Regions from separate parts of the Longispora fulva genome, predicted to be linked through region 2. Evidence: riboswitches for the same ligand, from Rfam matches in the RefSeq annotation. Region 2 holds a riboswitch; the other holds the start of a gene.

Region 1 (11,271 bases), 5.9 Mb from region 2:
GTCAGCCCGAGAAGCGTCGCGCGCATGTCAGACGACGCGGACGCCGGCGCGCCACACCGCGTGCGTGAGCGGCATCCCCGGCCGGTACGCCAGCCACGTCGCGCTCGGCGCCGCCAGCACGTGCACGTCCGCCCGGGCGCCGACCCTCAGCACCCCGACGTCGTCCCGGCGCAGCGCGAGGGCCCCGCCGAGGGTCGCGGCCCGCACCGCCTCGTGCACGGTCATCCGCATCTGGAGCACGGCCGTGGTCACGCAGAAGGCCATCGACGACGTGTACGACGAACCCGGGTTGCAGTTGCTCGCCAGCGCCACGGTCGCCCCGGCGTCCAACAGCCCGCGCGCGTCGGGCAGCGGCTGCCGGGTGGACAGGTCGCACGCCGGCAACAGGGTCGCGACCGTGTCACACCCGGCGAGCATGTCGATGTCGTCCCTGGTCAGGTACGTGCAGTGGTCCACGCTCGCGGCCGTCATCTCGCAGGCGAGCCGCACGCCCGGACCGGGGCCGAGCTGGTTACCGTGCACCCGGAGCCCCAGACCGCGGGAAGCTGCGGCCTCCAGCACGAACCGGGACTGGTCGTAGTCGAACGCGCCGCGCTCGCAGAACACGTCGGCCCAGCGCACGTAGGGGGCGACCGCGTCGAGCATCTCCCCCGCGACGAGCTTCACGTAGTCGTCGGCGGTGCTGCCGGCCGGCACGAGGTGCGCGCCGAGGAAGGTGCCCTCGTCGACCCCGGAGGCGGCGATGACCTGGGCGGAGCGCAGCTCGTCCGGGACGTTGAGCCCGTAGCCGGTCTTGGTCTCCAGGCACGTGGTGCCGCCGGCCAGGGCCTCCGCCACGTGCCGGGCCAGGTTCGCCGCCAGCTCCTCGTCGGTGGCCGCGCGGGTCGCGTTCGTCGTGACGGAGATGCCACCCGCCGCGTACGGCTGGCCGGCCATCCGGGCCGTGAACTCCGCCGTGCGGTCCCCGGCGAACACGAGGTGGCTGTGGCTGTCGACCCAGCCGGGCAGCACGGCGCGGCCCTCGGCGTCGAACACCTCGTCGGCGGCGGGCGCGCCGGTGCCGATCCAGGCGATCCGGTCGCCCTCGATGACCAGGGCGTCGCCCTCGGCGTCGAACAGTTCACCGATGTTCTTGATGAGCAGACTCACCGCGACACCTCGCGGGATTCGGTCCACAGCTCACTCACCAAAGGCCTCCGCGATCGCGTCCCGCAACAGGTGCCCTACGTTACCGAGCGAGACGTGTTCCCCGTCGCGGACGACCGTCGACCCGCCGACGACGACCCGGGAGATGTCCGCGGCGGAGGCGGCGAGGAGGAGCTGGGCGGGGGCGGCGCCGGCGGTGCGTACCGTGTCGGTCCGGATCGTGACCAGGTCCGCCGCCGCGCCGGGCGCGAGCACGCCGACGTGCTCCCAGCCGAGGCTGGCGTGGTTCGTCAGGGCCGTGACCAGCTCGGCCCCGGTGAACCGGCCGCGCTGCCCGGTCCGCAGCCGGTCGTGGTGCTCGAGCCGGCGGGCCTCTTCGAGCGGGTCGATCAGGGCGTGCTGGTCGCTGCCGAGCGACAGGGGGCTGCCGGCGTCGGCGAGTTCGCGGGCCGGGCCGATGCCGTCGGCCAGGTCCGCTTCGGTCGTCGGACAGAAACACGCCGTGGTACGCGTCGCGCCCAGCAGCCCGACGTCCGCGGCTGTCAGGTGGGTGGCGTGCACGGCGCTGGTCCGGGGGCCGAGCACCCCGGCCGCGTGCAGCAGTGCGGTGGGGGTCACGCCGTAGGCGGCGAGGCACTGTTCGTTCTCCGCCGGCTGCTCGGAGAGGTGCACGTGCAGCGGGCCGCCGGTGTCCACCGCGGACAGCTGGTCGCGGGGGACGGCGCGGACGGAGTGGATCGCCGCGCCGATCACGGTGTTCCCGTCGGCCTTCAGCAGCCGGACCCGGTCCTGCCAGGCGGCGGCGTTCCCGTCGGAGAACCGCCGCTGGGTCTCGTTCGGGGCCACACCGATGCCGCCGGCCAGGTAGCAGGTGTCGAGCAGGGTGAGCCGGACGCCGGCGTCCCGGGCGGCCTGGATCAGGGCCTCGCCCATGGCGTTCGGGTCGGCGTAGGGCTTACCGCCCGGGCCGTGGTGCAGGTAGTGGAACTCGCCGACGGAGGTGACGCCCGCGAGGGCCATCTCGGCGTACGTGGCTCTGGCGAGCCGGAGGTAGCTGTCGGGGGTGAGCCGGTCGGCGAGGGCGTACATGCCCTCCCGCCAGCTCCAGAAGGAGTCGCCCTTCGTCCGGCCCCGCAGGGCGCGGTGGAAGGCGTGCGAGTGGGCGTTGGCGAAACCCGGGAGGGTGAGGCCGGCCAGGCGCTCCCCCTGCGGGGGCTGGTCGACCATCACGGAGGCGATCCGGCCGTCGTCGACCACGATCAGCACCCCGTCGGCGGGCCCGTCGGGCAACCAGGCGTGCTCACACCAGTAGACCTGCATGCCACTCCTCAGCTCACGATGTCCAGCCGTCGCGCCGCGCGGCCGCCCGGGTCCCGGTCCCGTGCCGCGTCCGGACGGACCTCCGGGGAGCCATCGCCGCGCGACGACTCCCCGGAAGGTAGTCCCTACAGTCCCAGCGCCGGCGCGGGCACGTCGCCCGACTCGCGCATCGGGATCCGCACACCCTTGTCCTCGGCCACGATCTCGGCGATGGAGTAGCCGGCGTCCACGTGCCGGATCACGCCCATCCCCGGGTCGTTGGTGAGCACCCGCTCGATCTTCTGGGCGGCCAGCTCCGTGCCGTCGGCGACGACCACCTGACCGGCGTGGATGGACCGGCCGATGCCGACCCCGCCGCCGTGGTGCAACGACACCCACGTCGCGCCGGAGGCGGTGTTGAGCAGCGCGTTGAGGATCGGCCAGTCGGCGATCGCGTCGGAGCCGTCGGCCATCGACTCGGTCTCCCGCTGCGGGGAGGCCACCGAGCCGCAGTCCAGGTGGTCGCGGCCGATCACGATCGGGGCCTTGAGCTCGCCGGACGCGACCATCTCGTTGAACTTGAGGCCGGCCAGGTGCCGCTCGCCGTAGCCGAGCCAGCAGATCCGGGCGGGCAGGCCCTGGAAGGCGACCTTCTCGCCGGCCAGCTTGATCCACCGGGCGAGGGACTCGTTCTCGGGGAAGAGTTCGAGGATCGCCTTGTCGGTGGCCGCGATGTCGGCCGGGTCGCCGGACAGCGCCGCCCAGCGGAAGGGACCCTTGCCCTCGCAGAACAGCGGCCGGATGTACGCGGGCACGAAGCCCGGGAAGTCGAACGCGCGCTCGTACCCGCCGAGCTTGGCCTCGCCGCGCAGCGCGTTGCCGTAGTCGAACACCTCGGCGCCGGCGTCCTGGAAGCCGACCATGGCCTCGACGTGCTTGGCCATCGACTGGCGCGCCCGGTCGGTGAACTCGGCGGGCTTCTTCGCCGCGTAGTCCGGGCCGTCCTCGACGGAGACGCCCTCGGGGAGGTACGACAGCGGGTCGTGGGCGCTGGTCTGGTCGGTGACGATGTCGATCGGTACCCCCCGACGGAGGAGCTCGGGGAAGACGGTCGCGCAGTTGCCGACAATGCCGATCGACAACGGCGTCCGCGTTTCCTTGGCCGCGAGGGCCTGCGCGATGGCGTCGTCGAGGTCGTCGGCGACGGTGTCCAGGTAGCGGGTCTCGACCCGGCGGCGCAGGCGCGCGGCGTCGACGTCCACGACCAGGCACACGCCGTTGTTCATGGTGACCGCCAGGGGCTGCGCGCCGCCCATGCCGCCGCAGCCGCCGGTCAGGGTCAGCGTGCCGGCGAGGGTGCCGCCGAACCGCTTGTGCGCCACGGCCGCGAACGTCTCGTAGGTGCCCTGGAGGATGCCCTGGGTGCCGATGTAGATCCACGAGCCGGCGGTCATCTGGCCGTACATGGTCAGGCCGAGCTGCTCCAGCCGGCGGAACTCCGGCCAGTTGGCCCAGTCGCCGACCAGGTTGGAGTTGGCGATCAGGACCCGCGGCGCCCACTCGTGGGTGCGGAACACGCCGACCGGCCGGCCCGACTGGACCAGCAGGGTCTCGTCGGCCTCCAGGGTGGACAGTGCCCGGGCGATGGCCTCGAAGCTGGCCCAGTCCCGGGCGGCCTTGCCGGTGCCGCCGTAGACCACGAGGTCGTCGGGGCGCTCGGCCACGTCCGGGTCGAGGTTGTTCAGCAGCATCCGCAGCGCGGCCTCGGTCTGCCAGTTCTTGGCGTGCAGCGTGGTGCCGTGCGGGGCGCGCACGGTGCGGGGGCCGGGCGTGGTCATGCGATCTCCTTCTGGACGACGGCGAGCAGGGTGCCGCTGAGGATGAGTTCTTCGGCTGCCGCGATCTCCGGAGCCAGGTGCCGGTCAGGACCGGGACCCTCGACGTGTACGCGCAGCGCGGCCACGGCCGCCGCGGTCGCCGGGGCGGGCAGCAGCGGCTGGCGCAGGTCCAGCGCCCGGGCGGCGGTGAGCAACTCGACGGCGAGCACCTTGCGCAGCCCGTCGACGGACCGGCGCAGCTTGCGGGCGGCGCTCCAGCCCATGGACACGTGGTCCTCCTGCATCGCGCTCGACGGGATCGAGTCGACGCTGGCGGGGTTGGCCAGCCGCTTGAGCTCGCTGACGATCGCCGCCTGGGTGTACTGCGCGATCATGTGCCCCGAGTCCACCCCCGGGTCGTCGGCGAGGAACGCCGGCAGCCCGTGCGAGCGGTGCACGTCGAGCATCCGGTCGGTGCGCCGTTCGCTGATCGAGGCGACGTCGGCGATCGGGATGGCGAGGAAGTCCAGGGCGTAGGCGACGGGCGCGCCGTGGAAGTTGCCGTTGGACTCGACCCGGCCGTCGTCGAGGACCACCGGGTTGTCGACGGCGCTGGCCAGCTCGCGGCCGGCCACGATCCCGCAGTAGTCGGCGGTGTCGCGGGCCGCGCCGTGCACCTGCGGGGTGCACCGCAGCGAGTACGCGTCCTGGACCCGGTTGCAGTCCGGCCCCCGGTGGCTGGCGACGATCGGCGAGTCGCGGAGGATCCGGGTCAGCCGGGCGGCGGACACCTGCTGGCCGGGGTGCGGACGCAGCGCGTGCAGGTCGGGGGCGAACACCCGGTCGGTGGCCAGCAGCGCCTCGATGGTCATCGCGGCGGTGATGTCGGCGACGTCGAGGAGGTCACGCAGGTCCTCCAGGGCCAGGAGCAGCATGCCGAGCATGCCGTCGGTGCCGTTGATGAGGGCCAGGCCCTCCTTCTCCCGCAGCTCGACCGGAGTGATGCCGGCCTTGGCGAGCGCGTCGGCTGCCGGCTGGAGCACGCCGTCGACCCGGACCTGGCCCTCGCCCATCAGCGCCAGGGCGCAGGCGGACAGCGGGGCGAGGTCGCCGGAGCAGCCGAGGGAGCCGTACTCGTGCACGACCGGGGTGATCCGCGCGTTGAGCATCGCGGCCATGGTCGCCGCGGTCTCCGGGCGGACGCCGGTGTGCCCGGTGGCGAGGGTGTGCAGCCGCAACAGCATCAGCGCGCGGACCACCTCCTCCTCGACCTCGGGTCCGGCGCCGGCCGCGTGCGACCGGACCAGGGACTTCTGCAGCTGGGCCCGCAGTTCGGGGGCGATGTGCCGGGTGGCGAGCGCGCCGAAGCCGGTGGAGACCCCGTAGGAGGGGGTCTCGGCCTCGGCGAGCGCCTCGATGGCGACCCGGGCGCGGGCCAGGGCTTCCAGGGCGTCGGAGGTCAACTCGACGGCCGCGCCGTGCCGGGCGACCGCGACGACCTCGCGGGGGGTGAGGGGGGCTGGGCCGACGAGTACCTTCATGCCCCTCATCCCATCGTCTTTTCGTCGACCCCGGTGGGCTTCGGAGTGAATGCCGTCTGGTATCCCAGACATATGACGGATGTCCCGGCCCTGCGCAACGGCCTCGCGCTCCTGCGGCACCTCGCCGGCCGGCCCGGCCCGCAGTCGGCGGCCACCCTGGCCAGGGAGCTGGGCCTCCCCCGGTCGACCACCTACCACCTGCTGGCCGAGCTGGCCGCCGCCGGCTTCGTCACCCACCTGCCGGAGGAGCGCCGGTACGGCCTGGGCGTGGCCTCCTTCGAACTCGGCTCCGCCTACCTGCGGCACGAGCCCCTCGAACGCCTGGCCCGCCCGCTGCTCCAGGCCCTGGTCGACTCCACCGGCCGGACGGCGCACCTCGGCGTCCTGCACGGCTCGGAGACGCTCTACCTGCTCAAGGAGCAGCCGAGACGCCCGCAGACCCTGGTCACCGACATCGGGGTCCGACTGCCGGCCGCCCTGACCGCCGCCGGCCGGGCGCTGCTCGGGCACCTGCCGGCGCCCCAGGTCCGGGCGCTGTTCCCCCGGGCGTCGGCGTTCGTGGACCGGACCGGGCGGGGGCCGCGCTCGCTGGCCGGGCTGCGCCGGCTACTGGCGGCCGAGCACGCGTGGAGTGTGGAGGACGGGCACGTCACGCCCGGGTTCGCCTCGGTGGCCGCCGCCAGTTTCGACCACGGTGGCCGGCCGGTGGCGGCGATCAGCGTGACGTTCAGGCACGAATGCGACCCGGAGTGCGGGCAACGGTGGCCGGACCTGGCGACCGAGGTGTGCCACGCCGCCGCCCAGCTCACGACGCGGATCGGCGGCCGCCCACCCGGCTGATCAGCCGTCGCATGCCGAAAAAGGAACGCGGCGTAACAGATGATGCCCTTGATCTGGCTCTTGATCTAACGTCTTGGCCCGCTGAGGGCGGGGAGGCGAAGGCGGAAGGGTTCCGGCATACCGGTGTTGTATGCCGGGTTCCTGACAACGCACGCATCGTCGCCCTCAGCGGGCCCCACCCACCCGGTTGAAGGACCGGGCCACCCGGCGGGGCAGCAGCGCCGCGCCGCGCTCGGGGGCGGTGTCCATCATCGGCGACAGCCCGGCGACGATGTCGGCCTCGTCCTCCGCCGGCGGGGACAGCACGCTGAAGATCAGCATGACCAGGGCGCAGCTGATCAGCAGGGTGATCGGCGCGACGAACAGGAACGGGCTCACGCCGTCGATCGGCCCGTCCATCGGGTGCAGGTGCACCTGGACCCCGAACATGGCCGTGTAGTGCATGCCCACCACGGCCACGCCCATGATCAGGGCGGCGATGACGGCCGGGCCCCAGCCCTGGACGTTGACCGTGAACCACAGCGCCACCGACGACGCGACGATCGCGATCAGCACGGAGGCGACGAAGTACGCCCGGTCGTAGCCGACGGAGCCGCCCATCCGCATCGCGGCCATCCCGGTGTAGTGCATCGCGGCCACCCCGAGGCCGGTGAAGACCCCGCCGAGGATGATCCGGAGCAGGGACACCCCGCCGTGGCCGACGATGAACAGGCCGATCCCGACGGCGAGGATGGCGATCAGGGCGCTGGCGACGGTGAGCGCCACGTCGTACCGGACGATGGTGCCCGGCACGTCGAAGCCGAGCATCGCGATGAAGTGCATCGGCCAGATTCCGGTGCCGCCGATGGACACCGCCCCCAGGACCAGCCACTTCTCCCGGTGCGCCCCGTTGCGCGCCGCCCTCGCCCTGGCCGTGCACACCAGACCGATCGCGCAGCCGAACGCCGCGATCACGTATGAGATCACCGGATTCACCCAGCCATATGCGAACTGATGCAACTCAGCCATGTCGCCCTCCAGGGGATCCAACCGTCGTCCGATAACGACAGGGATCATTGAGCCATCCCGAGGTGAATCAGGGTCGCACAAGCTGTGTGCTCTCAACGAATTTGTCTCTTGATCAACGGACATGTCGGATGGGGAACAGCGGCGGCCCCGCCAGCGTTTTCCCAGTGACGCCCACACATACCCAAGGAGCGATAGTGGCGACGATCACAGTCACCAAGGACAATTTCAACGAACTGCTCTCGGAGCACGACTTCGTCGTGCTGGACTTCTGGGCCGAGTGGTGCGGCCCGTGCCGCCAGTTCGCCCCGACGTTCGAGGCCGCGTCGGAGAAGAACGATGGCATCGTGTTCGGCAAGATCGACACGGAGGCCCAGCAGGAGCTGGCCGCCACGTTCAACATCCAGTCGATCCCGACGCTGATGATCGTGCGCGACAAGACGATCGTCTACAGCGAGCCCGGCGCCCTGCGCCCGGCCGACTTCGACGACCTGCTCCAGAAGGCCAAGGACCTCGACATGGCCAAGCTGCGCGCCGAGGCCGAGTCCGCCTGACCCGCACGAGTTCGGGGCCCCCGCGACCGCGGAGGCCCCGAAGTGCCGTCAGCCCCCGTTCAGCCAGAGCGCCCAGCCGCCGGCGTAACCGACGCACAGGTAGTCGGTGCCCTCGCCGAAGTCCACGTAGCGGCGGCCCGCGTCCCCGCACGCGCCCCCGGTCGGGTAGCTGTGCACGTAGCTCCACGAACCCGGGTCGCTCGGCGGCGGCGTCGGCGGCCCGGCCGCGAAGGCCGGCGTCACCCCACCCAGCAGGGTCGCGGCGATCACCAAGGTCGGTACCAGGAATCTTCTCATCAACCACTCCTCTCGTTGCGGTGGCTACACTTTCACCCCATCGATCGGTACCGGTCAATGGGCCGTTCGCCCGCTGGCTGGGACCCGCCTTGACCGGCGTCGGCACGGCCACCTAGTCTCACGGCACAACTGCACACGCCGACGACCCCGAGCGGGAGAGCTGACCTTCGAGGTCACGCCGAAGGAGCAAGACTCCCCGCACACTCTCAGGCCCACTTACCGCCCGGGTTAGGCAACTCTGGAAAGCAGCCGCGAGGCTCACCCACGGTGCAAGCCGCCCCACGGCGGTGAAGCTCTCAGGTTCCGATGACAGAGGGGGAGGCCCACCCACTCCACCCTGGGAGCCTCCTGTGCGCACAGCACTGTACGAGCACCACCTCGCCCTGGGCGCGACGCTGACCGACTACGCCGGTTGGCGGATGCCGCTGCGGTACGGCAGCGAGAGCGCCGAGCACCTGGCCGTCCGCAAGGCCGCCGGCCTGTTCGACCTCGGGCACATGGGCCAGTTCGAGATCCACGGGCCCGAAGCTGCCGGAGCGCTCGACTTCGCCCTCGTCGGCCGGCTGTCGGAGCTGGTGGTGGGGCAGGCCCGGTACACGCTGCTGTGCCAGTCCGACGGCGGGATCCTCGACGACCTGATCTGCTACCGGCTCGCCGAGGACCGCTATCTGGTCGTCGCCAACGCCGCGAACACGAGCGTGGTGTCCGACGCGCTGTCGGTGCGGCTCGCGGGCTTCCGGGCCGACCTCGACCGGCTCGACCGGTCGCTGATCGCGATCCAGGGCCCGAGCGCCGCCGGCATCCTCGCGCTGATCTGCGACGCGCACCTCGGCGGCCTGCCGTACTACGCGGTCATCCCCGGCTCGATCAACGGGATCCCGCTGTGGGTGGCCCGGACCGGGTACACGGGCGAGGACGGCTTCGAGCTGTACGTGCCCGCCGAGCACGCCTCCGCCGTGTGGTGGGCGCTGACCACGACCGGGGAGCCGCACGGGCTGCGGTCGGCCGGGCTGGCCTGCCGGGACACGCTGCGCCTGGAGGCCGGCATGCCGCTGTACGGCCACGAGCTGACCTGCGACACCACCCCGTACGACGCCGGGCTCGGCCGGGTCGTCCGACTGGACAAGCCCGCCGACTTCGTGGGCCGGGCCGCGCTGACCGCCGCCGCCGAGGCGCCCCGGTCCCGCCGGCTGGTGGGCCTGGTCTCCGCCGGCCGCCGGGTACTCCGCGCCGGCCAGCCCGTCGTCGACCTGCGCACCGGCGCGCACCTCGGCGTCGTCACCTCAGGGGCGGTCTCGCCCGTCCTGGGCCGTCCGATCGCGATGGCCTACGTATCGACCGTCAACGCGCCCCTGGCCGTGGACGTGCGCGGCAGCCTCGAACCTGTCGAGCTCTCACCCCTACCGTTCTACCGAAGGAGCACGTCGTGAGCCTGTCCTACACCGCCGAGCACGAGTGGATCACCGGCGAGGAGCCGGCCACGGTCGGCATCACCGCGTACGCGGCGGAGGCCCTCGGCGACATCGTCTACGTCGAACTCCCCGAGCCGGGCACCGAGCTGAAGGCCGGCGAGACCTGTGGCGAGCTGGAGTCCACCAAGTCGGTCAGCGAGCTGTACGCACCGGTCACCGGCACCGTCGTGGCCCGCAACGAGGCCGTCGTCGACGACCCGTCCCTGATCAACTCCGACCCGCAGGGCGCGGGCTGGCTGTTCACGGTCGCGGTGACCGAGTCGGGCGAGCTGCTGACCGAGGAGGCGTACCAGGCGCTCATCTCGGCCTGAGGCCGCCGCCGCACCAGGCGGCGGTCCCGGCACTACCAGGCGGTGGATTCCAGCCGCCGCGCCAGGCGCCGCAGCCCCCACTTCAGGGAGGCCTCCGCGCCCGGCCTGACCAACGGCCATCCGAGCTGCCCGGCCTTCCCTCCGGGCAGCTCGAGCCGTTCACGCCACTCCAGGTCCGTCGCGCCGTCCCCGCGCCGCACGCACCGGAACACCCCCGGCCCGCGCACGAGCTTCCCGACATGCATGACCCTGATCGTGTACGGCGGCTCCAGCGCCTCCACCCGCATCACGTCCACGAAGCTGGCCGGCCCCACCCCGGTGACCGCCTCGACCACGCTGCCCACCCCGCCGTCGCCCTCCGTGACCCGGACGGTGGTCAACGGGATCCAGGCGCCCTGGGACTCCCAGTCGACCAGGGCCGCGTACACCTGCTCCGGGGTCGCTCTGATGGTGATCCCTGCCGTGACCAGCGCTGTCATGCCCCCAGCCTATGCCCGGGGCGGGGCCGACGGCTCCCGCCGCGCCCCGCCCCGGATATATCCCCCGTGCCCCGCCCCGGGTATCCCCGTGCCCCGCCCGGGCGTCCCCGGGGACGCCCGACCTCGGGACCGGGCCGTGCGTCCGACCCGGCCGCCCTCAGGACGTCAGGACCAGGTCATCGCCGCCATCGCCCGCTCGGCGTCCGCCCGGCCGTAGGAGCCGGTGACCAGGACGCTGACCTGCCGACCGTTCCAGTCGGTCACGGTCAGGATCTGGCCGGACAGGCCCTGCTGCCCACCGTCGCGCCAGTAGGCCGGGTGGCCGGCGACCGTCGTGTTCGGCGACGCGCCGTTCAGGTCGCCGTTCTGCGCCAGAGGGATCGTCTCGTTGTCCCGGATCTGCAGGATCGAACCCCCCGCGCCGGTGTAGGTCAACTGGCCGCCGGGCGTCGCCCCCCGCGCGTCGGAGTTGATGTAGCAACCGGTGAGCCTGGCACCCGCCGGCAGGCC
Region 2 (11,271 bases):
AGTCGGCGTGGGAGTTGGCCCGCCTCGACGCGTTCGCCGACCGGCCGGTGGACATCTGCCTGCGCGTCAACCGGGCCGCCTCACCCCTGGACGGCAGCCACCGGATGACGGGCGCGCCGACGGCGTTCGGCATCGACGAGCGGCAGCTGGCGGACGTGGTGGTGGCGGCGCGGCGGTCGCGGTGGCTGCGGTTGCGGGGCCTGCACCTGCACGCGGTGTCCAACAACCTCGACGCCGCCGCGCACGCCGCCTACGCCGCCGACTGCCTGGCCTACACCGACGCGGTGCTGCCCGGCGCCGACGTCGTCAACATCGGCGGCGGTCTGGGCGTCGACTACACCGGTGACAGGTCCTTCGACCTGGACGCCTTCGCCCGGCTCGTGCCGCCCGACCCGCGCCTCGTCGTGGAGATCGGCCGCTACGCCGCGGCACCGGCCGGCCGGTACGCCGCCGAGGTCCTTGACCTCAAACGCACCCACGGGCAGTGGTTCGCCCTGCTGCGCGGCGGCACGCACCACTTCCGGCTGCCGGCAGCCTGGGGCTATGACCACCCGTTCACGGTGCACCCGGTCGACGAGTGGCCCTATGACCTGCCCCGCCCGCAGGTCACCGACGTGGCGGTCACCGCGGCGGGGGAACTGTGCACCCCCCGCGACGTCCTGTGCCGCGCCCGGCACGTGGACCGCCTGCGCGTCGGTGACGTGCTCGTGTTCGACGACACCGGCGCGTACGGCTTCGAGGTGTCCCACCACGACTTCCTGTCGCACCCCAAACCGCAGGTGCTGCTCACATCTCGATGAGGACTTTCAACGCGCGCCGGGAATGCATGGCCGCGTACCCGTCGGGGGTGCCGGACAGGGGCACCGTCAGGTCGAACACGGCCGACGGGTCCAGGGTGCCGGCCAGGACGTCGGTGAGGAGTTCACCGATGTAGGCTCGGGCCGGGGCGACGCCGCCGCGCAGGGCCACGTTGCGGTTGAACATGTCGGAGATCGTCACCCCGGCGCTGCCGCCGTGCGGGACGCCCACGTAGCCGACGGTGCCGCCGTCGCGGGTGGCGGCGATGGCGGTGCGCATCGACTCCTCCGTGCCCACCGCCTCGATGACGTGGTGCGCGCCGAGTCCGCCGGTGAGTTCCCGCACCGCGGCGACGGCGTCCTCGCCGCGTTCGGGCACGATGTGGGTGGCCCCGAACTTCGACGCGATCAGGGTCCGCTCCACGTGGCGGCCCAGGGCGATGATGTTGCGCGCGCCCAGCCGTCGGGCGGCCAGGACGGCGCACAGGCCCACGGCCCCGTCGCCGACGACCGCCACCCAGCCGTGCGGCCCGGGGCCCGGGCCGGCCAGGGCGCTGACGACGGCGTGGTGCCCGGTGGACATCACGTCCGACAGCGACAGCAGTGCCGGCGTCAACGCCGGGTCGGTGCCGGCGGGGACCTTCACGAGGGTCCCGTCGGCGAACGGCACCCGCACCGCCTCCCCCTGCCCGCCGTCGGAACCGGGCGTGCCCCAGAACCCGCCGTGCGGGCAGGAGGTGTGCAGGCCCGCCCGGCAGAACTCGCACACCCCGTCCGACCACACGAACGGGGCGATGACGGTGTCCCCGGGCCGGACCGTCACCACGTCGGCGCCGACCGCGTCGACGACGCCGACGAACTCGTGCCCGATGCGCTGGCCCTCCTGGCGGGCCGCCACCCCCCGGTACGCCCACAGGTCGCTGCCGCACACGCACGCGTGCGTGACCCGCACCACCGCGTCGGTCGGGCCGTGCAGGGCCGCGTCGGGCACGTCGGTGACCCGGATGTCGAACGGGCCGTGAATCGTCGTCGCGCGCATGGCTTCCCCCTCAGGCGCTGGCGGTCGACCGCGGCCAGTTCGCGGCCCGGATGGCGCGCAGGGCCTGGCGGCGGGTGTCCCCGGTCAGCGTGTCCACGTACAGCGTGCCCGACAGGTGGTCCGTCTCGTGCTGCAACGCGCGGGCCAGGAACCCCGAGCCGCGCACCTCGAGGGCCTCGCCGTGCTGGTCGAAGCCCCGGCACACCGCGTGCTGGGCGCGGGGCGTCTCATACCACAGCCCCGGCACGGACAGGCAGCCCTCGTCGCCGTCCTGCAGTTCCTCCGACAGCTCCAACGTCGGGTTGATCATGTGCCCGCGCTCGCCGCCGGCGTCGTAGACGAACACCCTGGCCCCGACGCCGATCTGCGGGGCGGCGACCCCGGCGCGGCCGGGCGCGCCCAGGAGGGTGTCCATCAGGTCGCCGACGAGGGCGCGCAGGCCGGCGTCGAAGGTGGTGACCTCGTCGCAGGGGGTGCGCAGCACGGGGTCGCCGATGATCCGGATGGGTCGCATGGTCATGTCTGACACCGTAACGTCCGGGCCCGACACGCACGTCTCGGGCAGGGAAGTTAACAACTCGACTACACCGTTCGGTCAAACTTTATCTATCCATACAAGGCACGTCCTATTAAATTCGGACGAAAATCGTAGCCCTGCGTAACAGGCCAGATACGGCTCGAAGTGCCAGGTCACGCCTCGTGTTCCACCACTCAACACCGGCCCGCCAACGCCCTACACTATGCCGGTCCCAGGCTTGATCTACGTGTACGGAGGAACCCCCATGGCACCGCATGGCCGTCATGCCAACGTGCGGTCCCACCGACGAGGCGGCCCCCGCCGCCGCCTCACCGTCGCGCCGTGGATCGTCATCGCCAGTGTGTCCACCCTGGTCCTGTCCGGCATGACCGGCGGATACGTCTACCTCGCCAACAGCGGCTGCTCCGGCGACCCGGTCCGCGCCGAGATCCTCGCCGACCCGTCCGTCAAGTCGATCCTCGACAAGCTGTCCCGCGAATGGCAGGACACCGAACCGATGATCACCGACGCCAAGGGCGAACAACGCTGCGTCGAGGTCGAGATCCTCGCCAAGGACTCCGCCGACGTGGCCCTCGCCCTCGGCAACGACTGGGACGCCCGCCTGACCGGCCCCGCCCCCGACGTGTGGATCCCCGCCTCCACCGCCTGGGTCCGCGAAGCCGCCGCCGACGACACCGCCGAACGGCTCCTGCCTGACCTGCAGCCCAGCCTCGGACGCACCCCCACCGTCATCGCCATGCCCGAACCCATGGTCAAGGCCCTGGCGTCCACGGCGTGGAAGGACCGCAAACCCACCTGGGACTCCCTCATCGCAGCCCTCGGCAGCGGAGCCAGCTGGGAAAGCTACGGCAAACCCGAATGGGGCGCCCTCAAGGTCGGCATGACCGACCCCGCCAAGTCCACCGCCGGCCTGCACGCCCTCATGGCCGTCACCGACGCCAACGACGACGGCGAGGTCGACAGCAAGGAACGCCAGGCCGTCTGGAACTTCAAGCAGGCCGTCGCCAAATCCGACATGTACAAGGAGAGCACCGAACAGCTCTTCGCCGGCCTCGCCAAAGCCGACGGACAGGGCGAGAACGCCGCCCTGCAGTACGTCTCCGGCTTCCCCGCGCTCGAACGCGACATCATCAACTACAACAACACCAAACCCAAGGTCCCCCTCGTCGCCGTGTACCCCGAAGGCGGCAGCGCCGACGCCGACGTGCCCTTCATCGCCCTCAACGCGTCCTGGACCAACAAGGACCGCCAGGCCGTCGGCAAGAGCTTCCTGACCTACCTGCGCGGCGACCACGGGCGCGCGGCGTTCCAGGCCGACGGGTACCGCGACTCCAACCGCATCGGCGGCGCGAACTTCGCCACCGCCACCGGCATCCAGCCCCAGGTGCAGACCCTGCCCCGCGCCGTGCTGCTGCCCGAGTCCGTCGCCGTCACCCGCAAGACCTGGTCGGCCCTGGCCCGCCCCGTCAACCTGCTCCTCGTCATGGACGTCACCGGCTCCATGAACGAGGTCGTCCCCGGCACCGGCGGCCGCACCAAGCTCGACCTGGCCAAGGAAGCCGCCACCAACGCCGTCGGCATGTTCGGCACCCAGGCCCACGTCGGACTGTGGGCGTTTTCCACCCCCACCCCCGGCGGCCCCGACTACCGGCCCGTCGCCCCCATCAAGACCCTCGACACCGAACAGCGCGAAAACCTCGTCGGACAGATCAACGGCCTCACCGCCGCCGGCAACACCGCACTGTTCAACACCACCTGGGCCGCCCACCAGGAGGTCCAGGGCCACTTCCTCCCCGACGCCGCCAACGTCGTCGTCGTCATCACCGACGGCTCGGAGGAGACCGTCCCCGGCGGCCTGAGCCTGGACGCCCTCGTCACCAAACTCAAGGACGGCAACGCCAAGGAGGACGGCAAGAAGAAGGTCCAGGTCGTCACCATCGGCTACGGACCCAACCCCGACTTCGGCGCCCTGCAGAAGATCGCCCTGGCGTCCGGCGGGCGGGCCCTGCAGTCCAAGACGGCCCGCGACATCGGCCCCGTCATGCTCGACGCGCTGTTCAGCTAGACCACACACGAAGAAGGGGGGCCGGTTGGCCCCCCTTCTTTCTATCCCCGCAGGGCGCCGAACAGCGGACCGGCCTTCGCCGCCGCCTCGGCCACCTCCGCGGCCGGCTCACTACCCCACGTGATCCCGCCCCCCGCCCACACGTGCACCCGGTCGCCGTCGGCGGCCACCGTCCGGATCGTCAACCCCAGATCCACCCCGAACGCCGACACCCACCCCACCGCACCCATCGACGGCCCCCGACCCACCCGCTCCAGACGCGCCACCTCCGCCAGAGCCGCCCGCTTCGGGGCACCGGTCACCGAACCCCCCGGCGCCACGGCCCGCAACACCCCGGCCAGCCCCACGCCGCCCGACAGGTCCGCGGCCACCACCGACTCCGCCTGCCACAGCCCCACCCAGCGGCGCAACGCGAACAGCTCCTCCACCCGCACCGAACCCGTGCGCGCCACGAGGGCCAGGTCATTGCGGACCAGGTCGACGATCATGATGTGCTCGGCGCGTTCCTTCGCCGACGCCAACAACTCCCGCCGGCCCTGCTCCGTCGCCGGCCGGGTGCCCTTAATCGGCCGGGATTGCACCCGCCCGGCCGCCACCGACACCAGGGTCTCCGGCGACGCGCACGCCACCGCCCACCCGTCCCCGGACACCACGCCCCCGTACACGGCGCCCTCGATCGCCGCGACCCGTTCCAGGGCCGCCGACGGGTCACCGGTGTACGAGGCCGACCAGTGCCCCACCACGTTCACCTGGTACACGTCACCCCGGCCGATGGCCGCACGGACGCTGGCGACCGCCTCAGCGTGCTGGCGGGTACTCCACGACGGGGCCCACGCCCCCAACCGCCACCCACCCGACACCGCGGGGGCCGCCGGTGGACAGTGCTCGTACACGACGACCACCAGATCCGGCACCGCCGGCGACGGGGAGGGCGCGCCCGTCGGCGCGCCGATCGCCGCCGCCCCGCCGGCCCCCGACAACAGCACCGCCGCCCCGCACAGCGACCCGTCCGGTCCGCCCGGACAAGAGCCTCCTGGAAGTAACGACAGGTCGGCGACCGGCATACGGTGGAGGGTGAGGAATTCCTCAGCCAACGCGGCCGGATCACCAGGGTCCCCTACCCGCCATTCCAGCCGATCCCGAACCCTCACAGTCCCTTGACAATTACGCGGAGTGACCGGAGGAGCCGTCAGACTCAACCGAATGGTCATTTCTTCCGTTCCCCCCGTTACTGTGTGCCACAAAACCCGTTGAACTTGATAGCGTGCGAAGTGCGTCTGTGAGACACGTCACGCCAGACCGGAGAACCGACAATGTGCCCCCACCAGCCAGCCTGCCCCACCGCCGACGCGGTCGACCGCGAAGCCGCCAGGATCACCCACCACCACCCCGAACAGGGCTGGAGCCTCCTGTGCAACGGCGTGATCATATTCGAGGACACGGGCGAACTCCTGCCAGACGGCCAGACCATCGCCCCCCACCGCGGACCGGCCCTGCACCTCACCGCCGCCTGAAGTACCCCAAAAGAAAAAGGGGCGCCCCACACCCGGGACGCCCCTTGATCCGTCTCTACTCCTCGAACGCCTCCGGCGGCGGGCACGAACACACCAGGTTACGGTCCCCGAACGCCTGATCGATCCGCCGCACCGGCGGCCAGTACTTCACAGCACTGACCCCACCCGGATACGCCGCCAACTGCCGCGAGTACGGATGCGCCCAACCATCGGCCGTCACCGCCGCCGCCGTGTGCGGAGCGTTGTGCAACGGATTGTCCTCCGCCGGCCACACCCCCGCCTGCACCTGGTCGATCTCACCCTTGATCGCGATCATCGCGTCACAGAACCGGTCCAACTCACCCAGGTCCTCCGACTCCGTCGGCTCCACCATCAACGTGCCGGCCACCGGGAACGACATCGTCGGCGCGTGGAACCCGTAATCCACCAGACGCTTGGCCACGTCATCGACCGTCACACCCGAGTCCTTCGTGATCCCCCGCAGGTCGAGGATGCACTCGTGCGCCACCAGGCCCTTGTTGCCCGCGTACAACACCGGGTAGTGGTTGCGCAGCCGCGCCGCCACATAGTTCGCCGCCAGGACAGCCGACGCCGTCGCCCGGGTCAGACCGTCCGGACCCATCAGCCGCAGATACGCCCACGAGATCGGCAGGATCCCCGCCGAACCGTGCGGCGCCGCCGACACCGGACCCACAGGCGACTCATTGTGCAACGGATGCCCCGGCAGGTACTTCGCCAGGTGCGCGCGCACCCCCACCGGACCCACACCCGGACCGCCACCACCGTGCGGGATGCAGAACGTCTTGTGCAGGTTCAGGTGCGACACATCCGCCCCGAACTGACCCGGCTTCGCCCACCCCAGCAACGCGTTGAGGTTCGCCCCGTCCACGTACACCTGACCACCCGCGTCGTGCACCTTCGCGCACAACTGCGTGATCCCCGCCTCATACACCCCGTGCGTCGACGGATACGTCACCATGATCGCCGACAGGTTGTCGCGGTGCTTCTCCACTTTCGCGTCAAGGTCCACAAGATCAACGTTGCCCTCGTCGTCACACGCCACCACCACCACGCGCATACCGGCCATCACCGCCGACGCCGCGTTCGTGCCGTGCGCGCTCGACGGGATCAGACACACATCCCGGTGCGCCTGCCCGTTGTCGCGGTGATACGCCCGGATCGCCAACAGACCCGCCAACTCGCCCTGCGAACCCGCGTTCGGCTGCACACTCACCGCGTCATACCCGGTGACCTCCGCCAACCAACCCTCAAGATCAGAAACCAGCGACTCGTACCCAGCCGCCTGCTCTGACGGGGCGAACGGGTGAATGTCCGCGAACTCCGGCCACGTCACCGCCTCCATCTCCGTGGTGGCGTTCAACTTCATCGTGCACGAACCCAACGGGATCATGCCCCGGTCCAGGGCATAGTCCTTGTCCGACAACGACCGCAGATACCGCAGCATCGCCGTCTCCGACCGGTGCGCGTGAAACACCGGATGCGTCAGGAACTCACCGGACCGCAGCAGCCCCTCCGGCAACGCGTCCGGCGTCGCCGCGTCCAGATCCGACACAGACACCGACGACAGCCCGAACGCCCGCCACACACTCAGCAGATCGCCGTCCACCGTCGTCTCGTCACACGAGATCCCCACCAGGTCAGCGTCCACCAGCCGAAGGTTCACCCCCGCCTCCGCCGCGTGCGCCACCACCTCGGCCGCCCGGCCCGGCACCCGCGCCGTCACCGTGTCGAAGAACGCCCCGTGCACCACCTCGACACCACCCTCACGCAGCCCCGCCGCCAGCACAGTGGCCATCCGGTGCGCGCGCTCCGCGATCTGCCGCAACCCGTCCGGGCCGTGATACACCGCGTACATCGACGCCATCACCGCCAACAGCACCTGCGCCGTGCAGATGTTGCTCGTCGCCTTCTCCCGCCGGATGTGCTGCTCACGCGTCTGCAACGCCAACCGGTACGCCGGATTGCCGTCCACGTCCTTCGACACACCCACCAACCGGCCCGGCATGTTGCGCTCCAACCCGGCGCGCACCGACATGTACCCGGCGTGCGGACCACCGAAGCCCATCGGCACCCCGAACCGCTGCGCGCAACCCACCGCGATATCCGCGCCGATCTCACCCGGCGCGCGCAGCAGACACAGCCCCAGCAGGTCGGCGGCCACCGCGACCAGGGCACCGCGCGCGTGCGCGTCGACGATCAGCGCCTCGTGGTCGCGGACCACGCCCGACGCCCCCGGGTACTGCACCAGGACGCCGAAGAACTCGCCCTCCGGCAGGCCGGCGGACAGGTCGGCGACGAGGACCTCGATGCCCAGCGGTTCCGCCCGGGTCTCGATCACGGCGATGGTCTGCGGCAACGCGTCGGCGTCCACCACGAACCGGTCACTCTTGACCTTGCTCGCCCGGCGGGTCAGCGTCATCGCCTCGGCGGCGGCCGTCGCCTCGTCGAGCAGCGACGCACCGGCCGTCGGCAGCCCGGTCAGGTCGGAGATGACGGTCTGGAAGTTCAGCAGCGCCTCGAGGCGGCCCTGCGAGATCTCCGGCTGGTACGGCGTGTACGCCGTGTACCACGCCGGGGACTCCAGCACGTTGCGCAACACCACCGGCGGGGTGTGCGTCCCGTAGTAGCCCAGGCCGATCATCTGCGCCATCGGCCGGTTACGCGCCGCGATGGCGCGCAGCTCCGCGATGACCTCCGGCTCGGTGGCCGCGGCCGGCAGGCTCAGGCCCTGGGTGGTGCGGATCGCGTCGGGGATCGCGGCGTCGAGGAGCTCCTCGGTCGAGCCGTAGCCGACGAGGTCGAGCATCCTCTGCGAGTCGGCCGCAGACGGGCCGATGTGGCGGCGGGAGAACGGCACACCGCGGGAGAGGTCGGTGAGACTGGCGCGCTGACTGGCCATACGTGTACTCCAGGAGAGTCGGCTCGGGCAATGAGCTTCCTCCCCCTCTGCGCGCGGGCACGGCCCAGTCCAGAGGTGCCTGCCCGAGTGGTCCTTTTGCCTGAGAGTTTCCGGGGAGGTATTGCCCCTTCGGCGCCCCCTGCCGACAAGGCCAGGGGGTCTCTCCCACTCGGGTGAGACGGCACGGCAACCGTACCATCGGTGATCGGTTCCGCGGATGGCCCAGGTCACCGCGCGTAGTGCATCCTAGGAAACTGGGGTAAAAGGGAACGGGGACGGCCGGAACCGTCCCCGTTTGCCCCGACTAGCTCTTCGCCTGCTCGTAGGCGTGCAGCCGCTCGCTGAGCCTGATCGTGATGAACTCGTTCGGGTCGGCCTGCCCCGGCACCCGGCCCGCCGAGAACGGCAGGTTGTTGTCGTTGAGGACCCCCAGCGTGCGGTCGTCGAGGATCACCAGGTCCTCCACGCACTGGTGCGGGAACGTGAACGTGTCCCCCGCCCCCGCCAGGTGCTGCGGGTTCGCCAGGCTCAGCAGGTCCGCGACCACCGTCTTGTCCATCTTGCCGTCCTTGTCCCGGTCACGCCGGTCCACGAGGAAGATCTTCTTGAACGCCGCCGCCGCGCCCTGCAGGTTGTCGCGCTCCACGACCAGGAACCGGTCGGGGTCCACGGCGATCGCGTCGCCGATCGAGTTCGACGGCGACTCCAACTGGTACGTCCACCGCTTTCCCGTGTACGCGCCCGACCTCAGCTCGAACTCGTTGAACCGCAGCGCACCCGGCGCGTCCCCGGCCACGGTGCCCTCCAGCAGCGGGTACAGGTACTTCCCGTCCACGCTCTTGACCATGCCCTCGAAGCCCTTGGAGCTGCCCAGGTTCGGCTTCTCCCCCACCTCGAGCTCGTGGCTCTCCGGGGCCTTGACCCCCGGCAACGGGATCGGCGCCTGCAGCACCCGACCCGCCCGGTCCACGTGCAGCAGGTACGGGCCGAACTCGTCACCGATCCAGTACGAACCGTCCGGCGTGCGCGTGATCGACTCGATGTCGAAGTCAGAACCCGTCAGCACCCGGTCCGGCCGGGTCAACGCGAACGGGATCCTCGCGTCCGGGTCCGTCAGCGTGATCCCGCCGACCACGTCCACCTTCCCCGACGCGAAGTCCGGCGCGAGGCGGTGGATGCGCAGCAGGAAATCCCCCGAGTTGGCCTTGTTGCCGAACCCGTTGTCGGAGATCACGTCGAACGTGCCGTCGGAGTTGCGCAGCACCCCGCTGAAACCCTGCACCGGCTGGTCGGCGAACGGCAACGCCACCCCGTTCACCGGGGCGGTGCCCAGCGCGGCGCCCGCCGGCTCGCTCCCCGGCACGAACGTGCGCGCCGGCAGCACGGCGAAGCCCGTCAGCGTGGCCTGACCGAAGGTGGGGGTGGCCCCGGCGGTGGAGGCCGACAGCCCGATCGTCAACGCGGCGACGCTCACAGCGAGCGCGAACCGTCCTGGAGTTCTCATGGCGCGACCGTAGGCCGCCGGGGTGAACAGCGTCAGAACTTCAGGCACTCGCAGTTGGTCATCAGAGCCCGAACGTTGTTCACGTACTGCTGGTTCGGGATTTTGATCGTGTGCGTGGCCTCGTCCTGCACCCCGGCGTGGCCCACGTTGTAGGCGGCGATCACCACGTCGAGGAGGTTCTCGTTCGCCAGGTCGTAGGTGTGGTCGAAGTAGGTGTCCCCGAAATACCGGATCAGCCACGACAGGTACTCCGCGCCCAACACCGTGTTCCCCTTCAGCGTCTTGGGGTCCTCCGGCGCGTCGTTGAACTTCAGGTTCATCCAGTCCACCGTGCCCGGCATCAACTGCATCGTGCCCATGCCGCCGTCGCACGCGATGATCGCCGACTGCCAGCCCGACTCCTGCCACGCGATGGCCTTCATCAGGGTCAGCGGAACGGTGAAGTGCACCGACTGCCAGTACTCCCGGCCAGCGGCCGCCGTCAACGCCGCCTTCACGGCCGGCCGGTCGGCGTTCGTGCCCTCGTAGTGCCGGCAGTCGCTGCCCGGGGTGTGCGGCGGCGGGGCCGGCGGGGTGGGCACCGGGGCGGTCGGCGCCTGGTAGCTCGGCTTGACCTGGGCCGGCTTCGGCTTCGGGGCCGCGGACTTCGACGGCGACGGGGTCGGGGCCGCGGCCATCGCCGCCGTCGTGTGCTCCTCACTCGGGCTCGCCGACGGAGAGGGGGCCACGGCGGTCGCCTCCGGGGCCGAGACCGGTTTCGGGGCCGCACCTCCCCCGCACCCGGACACCGTCAGCACCATCAGCACACCCAGCACGAGCCCGCGCATCGACACGATTCGTCCTCCCGTAGACCGAAGCCACCCTAGCCGCATACCGACCCGGGCCGCAGACCCG

The links. A riboswitch is a leader RNA that binds a small molecule or an ion and turns the genes downstream of it on or off. The one in region 2 is predicted to bind glycine.
Region 1: another riboswitch for glycine. It lies ahead of gcvT (glycine cleavage system aminomethyltransferase GcvT); the one in region 2 lies ahead of gcvP (aminomethyl-transferring glycine dehydrogenase).

Annotation. Positions count from the first base shown of each region.
Region 1 covers NZ_JADOUF010000001.1:7,665,036-7,676,306, reverse strand. The annotation lists gene IW245_RS35525 (DUF8729 domain-containing protein) at 1-26, opposite strand, end outside; gene hutI (imidazolonepropionase) at 28-1,149, opposite strand; gene IW245_RS35515 (formimidoylglutamate deiminase) at 1,180-2,466, opposite strand; gene hutU (urocanate hydratase) at 2,592-4,283, opposite strand; gene hutH (histidine ammonia-lyase) at 4,280-5,803, opposite strand; gene IW245_RS35500 (IclR family transcriptional regulator) at 5,876-6,643, shown strand; gene IW245_RS35495 (MHYT domain-containing protein) at 6,809-7,609, opposite strand; gene trxA (thioredoxin) at 7,846-8,202, shown strand; gene IW245_RS35485 (hypothetical protein) at 8,251-8,499, opposite strand; glycine riboswitch at 8,642-8,731, shown strand; gene gcvT (glycine cleavage system aminomethyltransferase GcvT) at 8,850-9,929, shown strand; gene gcvH (glycine cleavage system protein GcvH) at 9,926-10,282, shown strand; gene IW245_RS35470 (SRPBCC family protein) at 10,315-10,761, opposite strand; gene IW245_RS35465 (hypothetical protein) at 10,927-11,271, opposite strand, start outside.
Region 2 covers NZ_JADOUF010000001.1:1,735,841-1,747,111, reverse strand. The annotation lists gene IW245_RS07575 (alanine racemase) at 1-800, shown strand, start outside; gene IW245_RS07570 (zinc-binding dehydrogenase) at 787-1,836, opposite strand; gene IW245_RS07565 (peptide deformylase) at 1,847-2,356, opposite strand; gene IW245_RS07560 (substrate-binding and VWA domain-containing protein) at 2,646-4,439, shown strand; gene IW245_RS07555 (chorismate-binding protein) at 4,481-5,650, opposite strand; gene IW245_RS07550 (DUF5999 family protein) at 5,753-5,953, shown strand; gene gcvP (aminomethyl-transferring glycine dehydrogenase) at 6,009-8,873, opposite strand; glycine riboswitch at 8,952-9,051, opposite strand; gene IW245_RS07540 (esterase-like activity of phytase family protein) at 9,178-10,377, opposite strand; gene IW245_RS07535 (lytic transglycosylase domain-containing protein) at 10,410-11,204, opposite strand.